Regions from separate parts of the Neobacillus sp. B4I6 genome, predicted to be linked through region 3. Evidence: riboswitches for the same ligand, from Rfam matches in the RefSeq annotation. Region 3 holds a riboswitch; each other region holds the start of a gene.
What was found. A riboswitch is a leader RNA that binds a small molecule or an ion and turns the genes downstream of it on or off. The one in region 3 is predicted to bind thiamine pyrophosphate.
Positions count from the first base shown of each region.

Region 1: it holds a riboswitch for thiamine pyrophosphate, as region 3 does, so the genes downstream of both, thiC (phosphomethylpyrimidine synthase ThiC) here and thiC (phosphomethylpyrimidine synthase ThiC) in region 3, are expected to answer to the same signal.
Region 2: it holds a riboswitch for thiamine pyrophosphate, as region 3 does, so the genes downstream of both, QF028_RS13610 (ABC transporter substrate-binding protein) here and thiC (phosphomethylpyrimidine synthase ThiC) in region 3, are expected to answer to the same signal.

Region 1 is NZ_JBNPWB010000002.1:1,317,989-1,323,763, reverse strand. Features, by position in the region: gene madM (malonate transporter subunit MadM) at 1-641, shown strand, start outside; gene QF028_RS08650 (small acid-soluble spore protein H) at 946-1,125, shown strand; gene QF028_RS08645 (serine protease) at 1,355-1,522, opposite strand; gene thiC (phosphomethylpyrimidine synthase ThiC) at 1,543-3,327, opposite strand; TPP riboswitch at 3,469-3,583, opposite strand; gene QF028_RS08635 (Ger(x)C family spore germination protein) at 3,757-4,965, opposite strand; gene QF028_RS08630 (spore germination protein) at 4,962-5,775, opposite strand, start outside.
Region 2 is NZ_JBNPWB010000002.1:2,352,068-2,357,842, reverse strand. Features, by position in the region: gene QF028_RS13625 (BMC domain-containing protein) at 1-193, shown strand, start outside; gene mdh (malate dehydrogenase) at 219-1,163, shown strand; gene eat (ethanolamine permease) at 1,302-2,705, shown strand; TPP riboswitch at 3,024-3,133, shown strand; gene QF028_RS13610 (ABC transporter substrate-binding protein) at 3,281-4,276, shown strand; gene QF028_RS13605 (thiamine-binding protein) at 4,290-4,583, shown strand; gene QF028_RS13600 (ABC transporter permease) at 4,580-5,344, shown strand; gene QF028_RS13595 (ABC transporter ATP-binding protein) at 5,344-5,775, shown strand, end outside.
Region 3 is NZ_JBNPWB010000002.1:1,500,275-1,506,049, reverse strand. Features, by position in the region: gene QF028_RS09545 (Ger(x)C family spore germination protein) at 1-404, shown strand, start outside; gene QF028_RS09540 (hypothetical protein) at 420-569, shown strand; gene QF028_RS09535 (hypothetical protein) at 856-990, opposite strand; gene QF028_RS09530 (hypothetical protein) at 1,031-1,219, opposite strand; gene QF028_RS09525 (small acid-soluble spore protein H) at 1,479-1,658, shown strand; gene QF028_RS09520 (serine protease) at 1,888-2,055, opposite strand; gene thiC (phosphomethylpyrimidine synthase ThiC) at 2,076-3,860, opposite strand; TPP riboswitch at 4,002-4,116, opposite strand; gene QF028_RS09510 (hypothetical protein) at 4,174-4,473, opposite strand; partial or broken gene QF028_RS09505 (IS1182 family transposase) at 4,913-5,775, shown strand, end outside.

The sequences.
Region 1 (5,775 bases), 180 kb from region 3:
GATCAGCTATTGCCATAACCCTCGGTCTTTTGCTTGCTTATATCGGAGGAGTAATTACAGGGGGAGAGAAAGGAATTGCAGACATAAGCCTCTTTACAGGAATCGGCCTGATGGGAGGAGGTATGCTCCGGGACTTTGCGATTGTTGCCACTGCCTTTGGGGCCAACTTTAGTGAAATTAAAAAGGCTGGAGTAAATGGAGTCTTATCTCTGTTTATTGGTGTGATACTCTCCTTTATTGTCGGAGTATGTATTGCATTGGCGTTCGGATATAAAGACGCAGTTAGCTTAACCACGATAGGTGCTGGGACAGCGACCTACATAGTGGGTCCGGTTACAGGTGCAGCAATAGGGGCAAGCTCTGAAGTCATTACTATAAGTATTGCAGCCGGGCTTGTAAAATCAATCCTTACGATGATCGGCACCCCATTTGTAGCAAAATATATCGGATTAAACAACCCGCGCACGGCAATGGTATATGGAGGATTAATGGGAACAACAAGCGGCGTCGCCGGAGGATTAGCCGCAACAGACCCAAAACTGGTTCCCTACGGAGCAGTAACCGCCACTTTTTATACTGGCTTAGGCTGCCTGCTTGGCCCTTCAGTATTATTTTTGATAACAAAAGCAATTTTTGCTTGATTAATTAACTTTCTACTGGTAATCGTTTATACTTATTAACAATGTTTTTTTCCGGTGGAGAACTGTTCAAAAACCTTTACAATTCTTTTAGTAAAAAAAAGAGCCTTTCCTTATGGAGAGGCTCTCAGTTTGTCGACAAAAGGGGTTCGGAATGGTTTCATTCCGAACCCCTTTTCTCGCGAATCGATCGCTTTAATGCTCGTATTTTGGCACTCATGAAAATTTATAAACAGGCCCATATACGTATAACAAGTAGTTCAGAGGAAATACTTAAAATGTTTCAATAAGGAAAGGAGGTCGTGACATGGACGTACAACGAGCACAGGAAATTTCTAATTCATCGACTATGGCTAATGTAACGTATAACGGAACACGTATTTATATTGAGCATGTAGACAAACAAAACGGAACAACTACAATCCACTCTCTCGATGAACCAAATAGTAAACAAAGTGTTTCCGTATCAAGTCTGATAGAACATTAATTAGTTAAATCTTCTTCAAGTGAAAGCATAGTTCCTAAGAAAACATCACTTCAAAGTGGTGTTTTCAAGTTCCGTTTCGCATTTGTAATAATAATAAGTGATTATAGTTTTTACTATGGGAATTTATAGAAAAAACTAAAAAACCTTACCCTGATTATTAATCAAGGTAAGGTTACATGGCTATCTTTTTAATACCCTCTTGTTAGATTATCTTTTTGTCGAGTTTTGTTTAATAATATAATACATTTACCTTATTACACTTCAAACATTTTTCATAATATTGATCGCCATCAAAATGATGATCACAATTTTGCTGAATTTCCTTTAAACGCTCCTCTAAAAAAGCAAGGCTAGTTTTCATTTGCGTAATTTCCTCGTTAATCTTTTGAACATTCATCGTATAACCTCCCAAGAAAGTTACTGATATATGCTGCCCCCAGATTGCTTAAACTCCTTAGCTTTTTCCTTCATACCTGTTTCAATAGCTTCCTTCGTATCAAGTTTGTTTTCTTTCGCATAATTACGAATATCTTGAGAGATTCTCATGCTACAAAATTTTGGTCCACACATTGAACAGAAATGTGCTGTTTTTGCACCTTCCGCAGGTAAAGTTTCATCATGATATTCTATCGCTCGTTCTGGATCTAAAGATAAATTAAACTGATCTCTCCAACGGAATTCAAAACGAGCTTTTGATAAGGCATCATCTCTTTTTTGGGCTCCTGGATGTCCTTTTGCCAAATCAGCAGCATGGGCGGCAATTTTATAAGTAATAACCCCTACACGAACATCCTCTCTATTCGGTAAACCTAAATGTTCCTTAGGCGTTACATAACAAAGCATAGCTGTGCCATACCAACCAATCATTGCAGCCCCAATAGCAGATGTAATGTGATCATAACCAGGTGCTATATCAGTCGTAAGAGGTCCAAGTGTGTAGAATGGTGCTTCCTGACACACTTCTAGTTGTTTATCCATATTTTCTTTAATTAGGTGCATAGGTACATGTCCAGGTCCTTCAACCATTACCTGTACATCATGTTCCCAAGCAATTTTTGTTAGCTCTCCAAGAGTCTCTAATTCTGCAAACTGCGCTTCATCATTGGCATCTGCAATAGACCCAGGACGTAAACCATCCCCTAAAGAGAATGCAACATCATAAGACTTCATTATTTCGCAGATTTCTTCAAAGTGAGTATATAAAAAGCTTTCTTTATGGTGGTGTAAACACCATTGTGCCATGATTGATCCACCGCGGGATACAATACCTGTTAACCGTTTTGCCGTTAATGGGACATATCGTAAAAGAACACCAGCATGAATGGTGAAGTAATCAACACCTTGCTCCGCTTGTTCAATCAAGGTATCACGGTAAACCTCCCATGTAAGATCTTCAGCAACACCATTTACTTTTTCAAGTGCTTGATAAATGGGGACGGTGCCGACAGGAACTGCTGAGTTTCGAACAATCCATTCCCTTGTTGTATGAATGTTTTTACCTGTTGATAGATCCATAATATTATCGGCACCCCAGCGCGAGGCCCATGTCATTTTTTCAACCTCTTGTTCGATGGAGGATGAAACAGCCGAGTTGCCAATATTCGCGTTAATTTTAACATGAAAATTACGTCCTATTATCATAGGTTCTGACTCTGGATGATTGATATTAGAAGGAATAATCGCTCGACCTTTTGCCACTTCATCACGCACAAATTCAGGTTTCATATTTTCCCTTATGGCGATAAATTCCATTTCAGGAGTAATAATTCCCTTTTTAGCATAATGAAGCTGTGTGACATTTTTCCCTTTTTTTGCACGTAATGGTTTGCGCTTTAAACCAGGAAACACGTTATGATTGGCACGAGGATCATTTTGATCGTTATACCCATTATCTTCAGGTTTAATTTCTCTACCTTCATATTCCTCAACATCTGCTCGTTCATGAATCCATGTGCTGCGAATAGCAGGAAGACCTTTTGTAATATCAACAGAATAATTTGGATCCGTATAAGGACCGCTTGTATCATAGACGCGTACTGGAAGGTTTTCCTCTTCACCAAACGTACCTGTTGTCGGGCTTAACTCAATTTCACGCATTGGTACTTTAATGTCGGATCTCGAACCTGTTACATATACTTTTTTACTTCCTGGAAAACTAGACATGATGGAAATATTTTGTTCGTTTAATGAAGTCGTTGACATACTTAATCTCTCCTTTTTTTGAATATAAGGACGAGATACAGAACATAACAAGTGGAAAAGCGTATAAAAGTACATCAAAAAGCCGGGACCATAAATGGTTGGACCCGGCTAATATGTATGCAGAAGTAGAGGTGCATTGAAGATTGTCTATTCTAACTTCCCCACGCTGGTATGATCCAGATCAGGTCCCAAGAGTCAAGAAACTTCATCGTGTTTCTTTCTCAGCCCAACTTATTGGGCTCCCCTAGTTATTTATATTCAATTAACAATATTATATATGAGTATCGGTTAAAATGAAATACATAATATTATTTAAAGTGAAATAGTCGTTTTAGATAGTATGTTTAGGTGGAGAGAGAAAGGTTAGATATCTTCTTGCTTGGGTTTTAAGAAGTATAATTCTTTTTTCGTACCCTAAAAAAAGAAGGCTTACTTGTGACCTGACGCTCCATAATCTTTGATTGTTATTTTTACGTTGTAGTAAATTGGAACCTCACTGAATGTTTGATCCCAATCTTTTTTGACTTTTTCCCATACTTTCGGATGCTCAATTCTTAAACGGTTCCCAAAACCAGCAACGTCTACTCGATATTCCTTTTGCGTTTTTTTAATTGTATGATCAACCAATCGTTTTACTTCTTTTTCGGTGGATTCTTCTGCCCTTTTTAGAAATGTATTATCAAAAGAGTTACCTGAAACCACCCAATTCTCAGATAATCGCCCTTCTGATTCGATGTTTACAACAAAAGAGATATTGTTTCCCTTAACATGAGAGGTGATTTTACTTTTCATAGACGCTATCTCATATACGATTAGCCCACTAGTCTGTTTATCAAAACTTTTTACCAAACCGCCTTTCCCCTTGCCTGTTATCCATGTTATCCCCTCCAATTCCTCTTCATTTAAAAAACCACGCAGTTTTTTTGTCTTTCCTTTTATCACGGCAGCTCCTGCAAATTTCACTTCTCCATTTTCCGAGATCACATTTTGCAAAAGAAAACTGGATCCTGATTTTAGCTTACCGTCTAATTTAATAATCGAGATAGGAGGCAAAATTCTTGTCGATCGATAGGCATTATCTACCATTCCAAACAGACGAAATGCTGGAACTTCTCCTGCTTTCTTTGATACTAGGGTATTTCTAGCTCTCCCTTTACTAATAAACATAAGGCAGCTTGGTCTAAAATCATTATCCCGAAGATATTGATCAAGTAATCGATCTAAACTATACGATCGTGCAAGTTTATCACCGATTACAATGACTTTCATATGACTGGCATTAAAAGGAAGATCCGTTACTAATGATAATTCACGAACCTCTTGAAGGATGGAGTCTCCCGTTTCAGAAATATTAACATAAGATTGTTGTTGCGATCCCCCTTCTTTACTCATTGAACTTGCTAATTGTGAGGTAATAAGTTGATAAGTTGTAGTAATCTGATCTTTTTTGGAATAGCCTTCATCTTGTTCGTTTATCTTTTTCTCTATGGTTGACTTCTTCCCTATATCGAATGCCACCCCTACACCTAAGCTTAGCTCTTCAATTTCATGACTGCTCCAACAGCCTGTAAGAGAAAAGAGTAAAAGGACAGACAGCGAAACCAAGAGAAATCGTATATTGTTATGACTTAACTTCATTGTTTTCTTCCTTTCCATCTCGCGATAATAAGAAGGAGAAGTGGTAGTAAACCAAATAAAAACAATGCAAAATTGCTAATCATATCCCCAAGTTTAAATAGATCATTGATATTTTTTGGGGTGATGGAAATGACGTAAATAAGCGGAAGTAAACCATACATAAATGAACTAATGTTCTTTTTCGAAAGTTGAGCCAGCCCTAAAGCACCTACGTAGTAGCTGATGGTAAAGGTAGTAAACATTTGCATAATCCATACCACCAGCAACAAAGAATCAAACCGTTCAAAGATCAGACCGGTTACCTCAAAACTTCGTATCAAATCAAGTGTTGGCCATGTTCTCGTGACCACTTCATCGACGGATAACGCTCCGATCACCATCACAACGGTTATCCCATAAAAAATCAATGGAACGGAAATTCCAACTAGGACCATTTTTACTGCTTTGTTTGGCTGTTGCATAAACGCCATGATGACCAGCAGGACTTCAGGACCTGTAAATGCGAGAGTCGTCGCCTTTACTCCTTTTAGCACAGGGATGAATCCAGTCCCCAATACCGGGCGTAAATTATCGATCTCAAATATTTTTAGGCTCAAAAAGGCTACTAGCAAAAAAAGGAAAATCGTAATAGGTAATACAATTTCAAACAGACGGGCAATCGGGTTGATACCGCCTATGATCAGATAGAGACCTACCCACATAAATGGCATCATAATTGCCCAGATAGGGGTACCTTCCAGCAAAAAATACCTTATTACTTCCGCCATTGAACGGAGTTGAAACCCGGAAGTTAAAAGAAAATAACATACT
Region 2 (5,775 bases), 850 kb from region 3:
GGCGGCGGTCGATGCTGGCAAGTATGCTGCTCAAAGTGTCGGGGTGCTGGTAACCGCGCATGTGATCCCGCGTCCGGATGAGGGAGTAGGGCAAATGTTGGCACAGACGCCGAAAAAGGGCGAGGAGAAACCAAAACCTGCAAAAAAAGGTCAAAGAGCAAAACAAGATGAGCCTCCAGCACAAACAGAATAATTTTAAAAAGAATGGAGGAAGAAACATGGTTTTCAAACGTAAAAAAATTGCAGTGATTGGTGCAGGATTTACTGGTGCAACAGCGGCGCTGATGATTGCGCAAAAAGAATTAGGAGATGTCATTCTGGTTGATATCCCGTCTCAAAACGATCCAACCAAAGGGAAGGCACTGGATATGCTGGAAGCAAGCCCTGTCCAAGGCTTTAATGCAAATATAACGGGTACCTCAGATTATGCGGATATACAGGATGCTGATTTGGTGTTAATCACTGCAGGACTGCCGCGGAAACCAGGGATGAGCCGGGATGATTTGGTTTCGACCAATGCAAAAATTATCGAGCAAGTCTCTGAAAATATTAAAAAATATGCGCCGAATAGCTACATTATCGTTTTAAGTAATCCTGTTGATGCGATGACCCATGTTTGCTATAAAACAACAGGGTTTCCTAAAAATAGGATTATCGGTCAGTCCGGAGTCTTAGATACTGCGCGTTTCAACACTTTTGTTGCACAGGAATTGAATGTGTCAGTGGAAGATATTTCAGGTTTTGTCCTTGGCGGGCATGGTGATGATATGGTCCCATTGGTTCGATTCTCTTATGCCGGCGGAATCCCGCTTGATAAAATTCTCCCGCCTCACCGAATTGAAGCGATTGTGGAAAGAACGCGTAAAGGCGGCGGCGAGATTGTCAGTTTGCTAGGTCAAGGCAGTGCCTACTACGCCCCGGCAGCCTCGATGGTCCAAATGGCTGAAGCCATATTAAAAGACAAAAAACGAATCTTGCCATGTATTGCCTATCTGGAAGGGGAATATGGCTATCAGGATTTATATCTAGGGGTTCCAACGATCCTTGGCGGCGATGGGATTGAAACGGTAATAGAAATTGCGTTAACCCCTGAAGAAAAAACAGCCCTTGATCAATCAGCCCAATCTGTTCGGAATGTTATGTCGGTTTTGAAGACACGATAATATTTGGATAATATATCCTGTGAATCCTTCTACAATTCTATATTAAACTAGTAGCACCTAGTTTTGGAAATAGTCGTGTATGGGATATGGTTTTACTTTTATATTTCCAGGAGATTTACTTTGAAAGGGGAAGGGTTTATGGAGCAGGGAAACAACCATTTACAAAAAGCGCTTAAACCAATTCATCTCTGGGGTATTGCTGTAGGGATGGTCATATCCGGCCAATATTTTGGCTGGAACTATGGTTTTGAATCAGGCGGCACCATTGGCCTCGGCATTGCCGCACTGATTATTATTGTCTTTTATACGACCTTTATTTTTAGTTATTCAGAGCTTTCAACTTCCATCCCTCATGCCGGCGGACCGTCTGCCTACGCCCGAAAGGCAATGGGGCCGTTTATGGGCTTTATAACCGGTTTAGCCTGTTTACTGGAATTCGTATTTGCCCCTCCAGCGATTGCGGTTTCTGTTGGAGCGTATATCAATTTCTTAATCCCAAGTATTAATCCCGTTTATGCAACGGTCGGAATGTTTATTTTATTTATTTTGGTCAACCTCATCGGCGTAAAAGGTGCCGCTATCATTGAGTTAGTGGCAACGGTATTGGCACTGATCGGTCTCGCGATTTATTATGTGGCCGGTTTACCTCATGTTCAATCATCCAATATATTTAATGATATGGCTTTTAGTCATGGCTGGTCCGGTGTTTTGGCAGCGATTCCATTTGCCATTTGGTTCTTCCTTGCGATTGAAGGGGGAGCGATGGCAGCAGAAGAGGTGCGCGACCCGAAGAAGGATATTCCAAAAGGCTTTATTTCCGGAATTTTAACGCTTGGTGTGGCAACGATTTTAACCTTAGTCGTAACGGCAGGACTTGGCGGCGGTAACGGTAAACCGGCGGATTATCCACTTCCACAGGCATTGGAAAGTATTTATGGAGAAGGCAGCTTTATTCCAAAATCAGTTGCCATTATCGGTTTATTTGGTTTAATTGCCAGCTTGCACGGTATTATTATTGGTTATTCCCGTCAAACGTTTGCCCTGGCTCGTGCAGGATACCTGCCTAAGTTTTTGTCTAATCTTTCGAAACGCGGGGTGCCGCATTGGGGCTTGATTGTTCCTGGAGCGATTGGAGTGATCGCAGCAGGCTCAGCAAACTTTGCTAATGCGTTGATTATCCTATCCGTTTTTGGTGCGATTACGATGTACTGCTTAAGTATGGTTTCGTTGTTTGTGCTGCGGAAAAAGGAGCCGAATTTGGAAAGACCATTTAAGGTGAGCTATCCTGTGGTACCGGCGATTGCATTAGTATTGGGTGTTTTCTCTTTCTTCTGCGTGGTAAAATACAGCGTGTTAACGACAACTCTTCCTTTGTTTGGAGTGGAGCTGCCTTTGGCGGGTGTGATTCTGACGATTTTTGGTGTGGCGATTGTCTACTATTTCTTAGTAGGATCCAAGAATCTTCGTCCAATGTCGGAGGAGTTTGTTTTAATTGAGGATGTGACTTCTGGAGAAACAGGGACAGATGAGAAAATAGGATAACGTTCAATAGAAAAAGATGTTCCATTGGGGTGGGGCATCTTTTTTGTATTCGTTGAATGGATTGGATACAGACGGTCCTCAAATAATGCCCCTGTTCGTATAAGTTATCATGAACGAAACTAGCTCCTTACTCGTAACACCGTAGGTTAACTAGCAAAGTTATTTCGTGCAGGTGAATTAACCTCTGTTTACGTGCCAACAGAAGATGAGAACTGGATGTTTCATGATAGGAAGTATTTGTTAACAAGCATTAATAGATAAAAGCAGTTGGCTTTGTCTGCCTTGACTGATATAATAGTAGGATATGAAGTGGAATACGATGTAATGTGGGGGAACCGGTGATGCCGGTTGAGATTTAGTCCGTGAGACGATGACCCTTGGAACCTGATCTGGTTGATACCGGCGGAGGGAACATATTCTTAAACAATTAATTGTTTGCTGATATGCACTCAGGTTTCTTTGCCTGGGTGCTTTATTTTGTTTAAGCAAGTTTTTGCCTTCTAACCAACACTGAGGTTTCAGCCAATTTATTTTGTTTCACTTTAGATATTATTTTTACATATGGGGGATTCTACATGAAGAAATGGCTAGTACTAGTCCTTTCAGTCCTTTTAGTGACTGGATGCAGCAGCAAAAAAGAAACAGAAAACGCAAAAGAAAAAAAACAGCCGCTTAAAAAGGTCTCGATTGTACTGGATTGGACGCCAAATACCAATCATACTGGATTATATGTAGCAAAAGAAAAAGGATTCTTTAAAAAAGAAGGCTTGGATGTGGATATTATCATGCCGGGTGAGACCGGTGCTGACCAACTTGTAGCTTCTGGCAAGGCGCAGTTTGGTGTTGGCTACCAAGAAGCGATTACCCAGGCACGTATTCAAGGGGTACCGCTCGTATCGATCGCTGCAGTGATTCAACACAATACATCAGGATTCGCTTCACCAGCTGGCAAACAGATTCAATCTCCGAAAGATTTTCAAGGAAAAACATATGGTGGATGGGGCTCGCCAGTCGAAAAATCTGTCATCACTTCTCTCATGAAAAAGGAAAACGCCGATGCCAATAAGGTGAAAATCGTGAACATGGGGGATACGGACTTTTTTACGGCTGTGAAACGAGACATCGATTTCGCTTGGATTTACTATGGGTGGACTGGTGTAGAAGCAGAGCTTCGTAATGAAAAAATTAATATGGTTTACTTAACAGATTACTCTGACAAACTGGACTACTATACACCTGTTTTAGAAACAAACGAGAAAATGATCAAAGAGGACCCTGAAACGGTTAAGGCGTTCGTAAATGCCGCTGCCAAGGGGTATGAATTTGCCATTAAAAACCCTGATCAAGCTGCAGATATCCTGATTAAAGCAGCACCGGATTTAGATCCAAAGCTTGTAAAGAAGAGTCAAGAATGGTTGTCTCCAAAATATCAGGATGATGCAAAGGAATGGGGAATTCAAAAGCAAGAGGTTTGGGAAAATTATGCCCAATGGATGTATGATAATAAGCTTCTTGACAAGAAATTAGATGCGAAAAAAGCATTTACAAATGAATTTTTACCAAAACACTAGGGGGTAGAAAAACATGGCGAATTCATTAATCAGCATTCAAATCATACCGAAAACAAAGGATGGAGAAGACGTCATTCCATACGTTGATTCAGCCATTAAAGTCATTGCTGAATCTGGTGTGAAATATGAGGTACACCCGTTAGAAACAACCATGGAAGGCGAACTGCACGAATTATTTACTGTGATTTCAAAAATGAATGAACGAATGATTGAAATGGGAAGCAAAAATGTCATTTCTCAAGTGAAAATCCTTTATCAGCCAACAGGCATTTCCATGGATGACTTAACGGAGAAATATCGATCATGAGGAAGAATCTTGTAAAAGGGTGGAGACCGATTTTGGTTCTCCTCCTTTTGTTTGTCATTTGGGAGATTGTCGTTAAAATATCAGAAGTGCCGGAATGGCTTCTTCCGCCGCCATCAAAGATTTTCACAGAGGCCATTGCCGGTTGGCGTGATTTTTATCCAGATGTGTTTTCAACGGTTAAAATTTCATTATTTGGATTTGTAGTTGGAGCATTCATTGGACTGGCAGTCGCCGTTTTATTCCATCTTGTACCTGTTTTAAGGGATTCCTTCTATCCATTGTTGATTTTATCACAAAATGTTCCCATTATCGTTCTGGCTCCACTGTTGGTGATTTGGTTTGGGTTTGGCTTATTGCCCAAAATGATTGTCATCACCCTTGTTTGTTTCTTTCCCATTACAGTGGCCGCCTTGGATGGATTTAGCCAAACCCCTTCAGAGTTGAAGCATTATATGAGGATGGCAGGTGCATCCAAAACACAGCTTTTTTGGAAATTGGAGCTGCCGTTTTCGTTGCCCTCGATTTTTTCAGGCTTTAAGGTTTCTGCCACGTATAGTGTAATGGGTGCCGTTATTTCTGAATGGCTTGGTGCTAAGCAGGGGATTGGTGTCTTTATGACATTCGCATCGTCGTCTTTTCGAACGGACCGGGTGTTCGTTGCCATTTTTACCATCATGTTCTTAAGCCTCTTATTTTTCTTTTTAATCGTTTTTATGGAGCGAAGAGTGGTTCGCTGGCAGCTGAAAGGGGATGAGAAATAATGAGCTATCTTCGTTTTCAAAACGTTTCGAAACGTTTCGGGCAAAATGAAGTACTGAATGGCCTTGATTTTTCCATTAATAAAGATGAATTTGTTTCTATTATTGGCCCTTCAGGTAGTGGGAAAAGCACCATTTTCAATTTAATAGGAGGAATTCTTTCACCAGATGAAGGGGAGATCCTATTAGACAACCAGTGCGTTAATGGAAAGCGTGGTTTTATTAGCTATATGCCTCAAACTTCTTCTCTTTTCCCGTGGAGGACGATACTTGAAAATGTCCTTCTTGGCCAAGAACTTCAGGGAAAAAAAGAGGTAAAAGCAGCACGAGAAATGCTGGCGATTGCAGGACTCTCTGATTATGAAAACGCCTATCCTCACATGCTATCTGGAGGAATGAAGCAGCGGGCTGCTTTTATCCGTGCCTTATTGAGC
Region 3 (5,775 bases):
TAGTTGTTTATGAAATAAAAAGGGAAAAAAGCAGTGTGAAGGTCGAGGCAAAGAATAAGGAAAACATTCTGTTTCATATTAAAATTGAGGCAGAAGGACAAATTGGAGAGTCTTTTGGTTCTCTTGATTACATGAATCCTAAAATCCTATCTAAAGTGGAAACAGCCGTTGAAAAAGAAATTGAACGAAAAGTATCTAAAACAATTAAAACTTTTCAAGAAGATTTAAGAGTTGACGCTCTTGGGTTAGGTGGTTATCTTCAACGGGAAGATTATGACACATGGAAACGAATCAAACAAGACTGGGATGATGGGAAAAATTACTTTTCCACAAGCACCATTAAAGTTCAAGCAGACATCCTTGTCCAAACTCCTGGAGCAATAATTGAAAGTGAAAAACAATAGAAAGAGGCGAGCTAGATGTGGGAAAGAGTAATCGGCCGATTGCCCTCCAACCTTATCATCTTTTCTACTGTAGTATCCGTATTACTTCCTATGGCATTCTATAAGCTGAATCAAAAATTTCACGATTATGGTGATCCGTCATGGAAAAAGAAACAAGAACCCTAATTTGTAATTGAATTATAAATTTTTTAAAACATATTCATTAATAGTTAAGTCGGGTAAACAAGGGGCATCACTGCCCCTAACTCCCCAAAGAACTATTGAATTACCTCTTGGCTTATTTCGTATTTCCCTTTTGGAAAACGGGCCCGGTATTGAAAGAACTGTAAAAAAAGAAGCACTCAAAATTTTGAGCACTTCTTCTTTCGCATTTCTATAACATAAGATCCCGGCAGTTAAAGGCTGCCGAAATTTTTTATTCTACCCGCTTAGGGTATACCTCTTTTATTTTTCATTCACTGCTTTGTGTAGTATTAAAAAATTCAGACGGATCTTTTTTGTTAGCCTTTACCTTATTGTTGTTTTTACCCATTTTTCCATCTGATTCATAACTTAATTTCTGAGGTACCTTTTTATTCTCTTCCATAATATCCCCTTTCAAAACTATTATCAATTGACTTAAACCATTACGTTTCTTGGTTATTGATTGTATTGTTAACTAAGTTTTGAGTTGCATCTCGAGACGACTCCGCCGCATTTTCAATAGCTGGCTGCACGTAGTTTAGAGCTGACTGATTTATGTTTTTAAATTTTTTCATTTTATTTTCAGAATCGTTCTGATTTCGATTACTTTCCTTCATTGTCAATTCCTCCATTATTTTCTTTCATCTTTTTATTCTCTGATTTATTTTGAAAAATATACAAAACAACTCCTGTTTCCTTCCTGCCCGCTTATTCATTCAAAAAAGAGAGTAACACGAAAGGATCTTTATCCCTTTTTTCTCTGTTATGTCGCATTTAATCCAAAATGTACAAAAAAAGGTAATTAAATAACATCATTTCTAAAATAAACGAATAACAAGTAGTTCAAAGGAAATACTTAAAATGGCTTTTATACGGAAAGGAGGTCGTGACATGGACGTACAACGAGCACAGGAAATTTCTAATTCATCGACTATGGCTAATGTAACGTATAACGGAACACGTATTTATATTGAGCATGTAGACAAACAAAACGGAACAACTACAATCCACTCTCTCGATGAACCAAATAGTAAACAAAGTGTTTCCGTATCAAGTCTGATAGAACATTAATTAGTTAAATCTTCTTCAAGTGAAAGCATAGTTCCTAAGAAAACATCACTTCAAAGTGGTGTTTTCAAGTTCCGTTTCGCATTTGTAATAATAATAAGTGATTATAGTTTTTACTATGGGAATTTATAGAAAAAACTAAAAAACCTTACCCTGATTATTAATCAAGGTAAGGTTACATGGCTATCTTTTTAATACCCTCTTGTTAGATTATCTTTTTGTCGAGTTTTGTTTAATAATATAATACATTTACCTTATTACACTTCAAACATTTTTCATAATATTGATCGCCATCAAAATGATGATCACAATTTTGCTGAATTTCCTTTAAACGCTCCTCTAAAAAAGCAAGGCTAGTTTTCATTTGCGTAATTTCCTCGTTAATCTTTTGAACATTCATCGTATAACCTCCCAAGAAAGTTACTGATATATGCTGCCCCCAGATTGCTTAAACTCCTTAGCTTTTTCCTTCATACCTGTTTCAATAGCTTCCTTCGTATCAAGTTTGTTTTCTTTCGCATAATTACGAATATCTTGAGAGATTCTCATGCTACAAAATTTTGGTCCACACATTGAACAGAAATGTGCTGTTTTTGCACCTTCCGCAGGTAAAGTTTCATCATGATATTCTATCGCTCGTTCTGGATCTAAAGATAAATTAAACTGATCTCTCCAACGGAATTCAAAACGAGCTTTTGATAAGGCATCATCTCTTTTTTGGGCTCCTGGATGTCCTTTTGCCAAATCAGCAGCATGGGCGGCAATTTTATAAGTAATAACCCCTACACGAACATCCTCTCTATTCGGTAAACCTAAATGTTCTTTAGGCGTTACATAACAAAGCATAGCTGTGCCATACCAACCAATCATTGCAGCCCCAATAGCAGATGTAATGTGATCATAACCAGGTGCTATATCAGTCGTAAGAGGTCCAAGTGTGTAGAATGGTGCTTCCTGACACACTTCTAGTTGTTTATCCATATTTTCTTTAATTAGGTGCATAGGTACATGTCCAGGTCCTTCAACCATTACCTGTACATCATGTTCCCAAGCAATTTTTGTTAGCTCTCCAAGAGTCTCTAATTCTGCAAACTGCGCTTCATCATTCGCATCTGCAATTGACCCAGGACGTAATCCATCCCCTAAAGAGAATGCAACATCATAAGACTTCATTATTTCGCAGATTTCTTCAAAGTGAGTATATAAAAAGCTTTCTTTATGGTGGTGTAAACACCATTGTGCCATGATTGATCCACCGCGGGATACAATACCTGTTAACCGTTTTGCCGTTAATGGGACATATCGTAAAAGAACACCAGCATGAATGGTGAAGTAATCAACACCTTGCTCCGCTTGTTCGATCAAGGTATCACGGTAAACTTCCCATGTAAGATCTTCAGCAACACCATTTACTTTTTCAAGTGCTTGATAAATGGGGACCGTGCCGACAGGAACAGCTGAGTTTCGAATAATCCATTCTCGTGTTTTATGAATGTTTTTACCTGTTGATAGATCCATAATATTATCAGCACCCCAGCGAGTCGCCCATGTCATTTTTTCAACCTCTTGTTCGATGGATGATGAAACAGCAGAGTTACCGATATTCGCGTTAATTTTAACATGAAAATTACGTCCTATTATCATAGGTTCTGACTCTGGATGATTGATATTAGAAGGAATAATCGCTCGACCTTTTGCAACTTCATCACGAACAAATTCAGGTTTCATATTTTCCCTTATTGCGATAAATTCCATTTCAGGAGTAATAATTCCCTTTTTTGCATAATGAAGCTGTGTGACATTTTTCCCTTTTTTTGCACGTAATGGTTTGCGCTTTAAACCCGGAAACACGTGATGATTGGCACGAGGATCTTTTTCATCCTTATACCCATTATCTACAGGCTTAATTTCTCGACCTTCATATTCTTCAACATCTGATCGTTCATGAATCCATGTGCTTCGAATAGCAGGAAGACCTTTTGAAATGTCAACAGAATAATTTAGATCCGTATAAGGACCGCTTGTATCATACACGCGTACTGGAAGGTTTTCCTCTTCACCAAACGTACCTGTTGTCGGGCTTAACTCAATTTCACGCATTGGTACTTTAATGTCGGATCTCGAACCTGTTACATATACTTTTTTACTTCCTGGAAAACTAGACATGATGGAAATATTTTGTTCGTTTAATGAAGTCGTTGACATACTTAATCTCTCCTTTTTTTGAATATAAGGACGAGATACAGAACATAACAAGTGGAAAAGCGTATAAAAGTACATCAAAAAGCCGGGACCATAAATGGTTGGACCCGGCTAATATGTATGCAGAAGTAGAGGTGCATTGAAGATTGTCTATTCTAACTTCCCCACGCTGGTATGATCCAGATCAGGTCCCAAGAGTCAAGAAACTTCATCGTGTTTCTTTCTCAGCCCAACTTATTGGGCTCCCCTAGTTATTTATATTCAATTAAGTTACATTATATATGAGTATCGGGTAAAATGAAACACATAATATTATTTAAAGTGATATAGTCGCTTTTTTACGGCAATTCACTTCTTCCCAATAATATTGAATAGCCTCTTTCCTAACTACCTCTGGACAATCTATTTCATCATCCCAATGGTCGTAATTGTTTTCTCCATTTACATGTTGGATATCCACACTATAATATTTATCTTTGTATTTGAAAATAATTACTACCATCTCGGAATATCCAGCATCATCATTTCCAAGTTCCTGAATAAATTCTATTCCGTAACTTTCATGGTTTTTACGTTCGGCAACAGAATCTAGTATAATATTTTTAGGAAACTTCATCTTTCTCGCTCCTTCATTTTATAAGTTTACTTCATTATGAAATCACAATTATTTGGTTATTTCAAGTCTAAAAAATTGGCTCTTTTTCCATTCCACCCCGTTCGAATATAGAGTAACTATTTCTACGATCTCAGGCTGTCGAGAAACTTTCGACAGCCTCTTATTTTCTACAATAACTTTAACCATTCACCGCGTTAATTTATTATAATATTATTAATATATAGGCTTTGCAACATGTCTGTTGATTTGCGCTCCAGGCACTTCGCTTTCCGCGGGCGTGCCGGGGAGCCTCCTCGGCGCTGAAGCGCCTGCGGGGTCTCCCCTACCCCGTACTCCCGCAGGAGTCTGCGTGCCTTCCGCGCAAATCAACAGAGCTGTAAAATCAATAATACACTGCTCTTAACACAACCAAACAATAAAAAATTGAGTGGTGAAATCTATGTTTAAACCAAGAGTATCTACCCAAAGTGAATATGAATTTGTTTCTATTGATGAATTGGTTCCTGACAATCACCTTCTTCGTTTAATCGATAAATATATTGATCTTTCATTCCTTATTGAAAAGGTACGTCCTTATTATAGTGATGATAACGGACGCCCTTCCGATCCCACTATTCTATTTAAAATGATGTTTATTGGTTATATTTATGGCATCCGATCCGAGCGACAATTACAAAGAGAAATTGAAATGAATGTTGCCTACCGCTGGTTTTTAGGCCTGAAATTTAAGGATCCTGTTCCACACCACTCAACGATTAGTTGGATTCGCCAACATCGTTTTAAAGGTACCGATATCTTTCAGGAAATATTTGATGAGATTGTTCTCCAGGCAATGAATCACAAAATGGTAGGTGGTCGTGTCTTATTTTCGGATTCTACTCATTTAAAGGCTAACGCTAATAAATATAAATTCACAAAACAAGAAATTGAAGTAGAGACTCGTGAATATTTTGATGAATTGAATAAAGCCGTAGAAGAGGACAGATTAGCTCACGGAAAAAAGCCGTTAAAGGAAAGGGAAGAAGTGAAGGAAACTAAAGAAATTCGGGTTAGTACCACTGATCCTGAATACGGATTTATGTCTCGTGAAAACAAGCAGGAAATGTTTTGTTATCTCGATCACCGGACTACTGATATGATATTTAACATTATTACCGATGTATATGTTACTCCTGGAAATGTTCATGATTCTGTTCCTTACCTAAGCCGGTTGGACCGTCAGGTCCAACGATTTGGATTTAAGGTAGAAGCTGTGGCACTTAATTCCGGTTATCTCACGAACCCGATTTGTAAGGGATTATC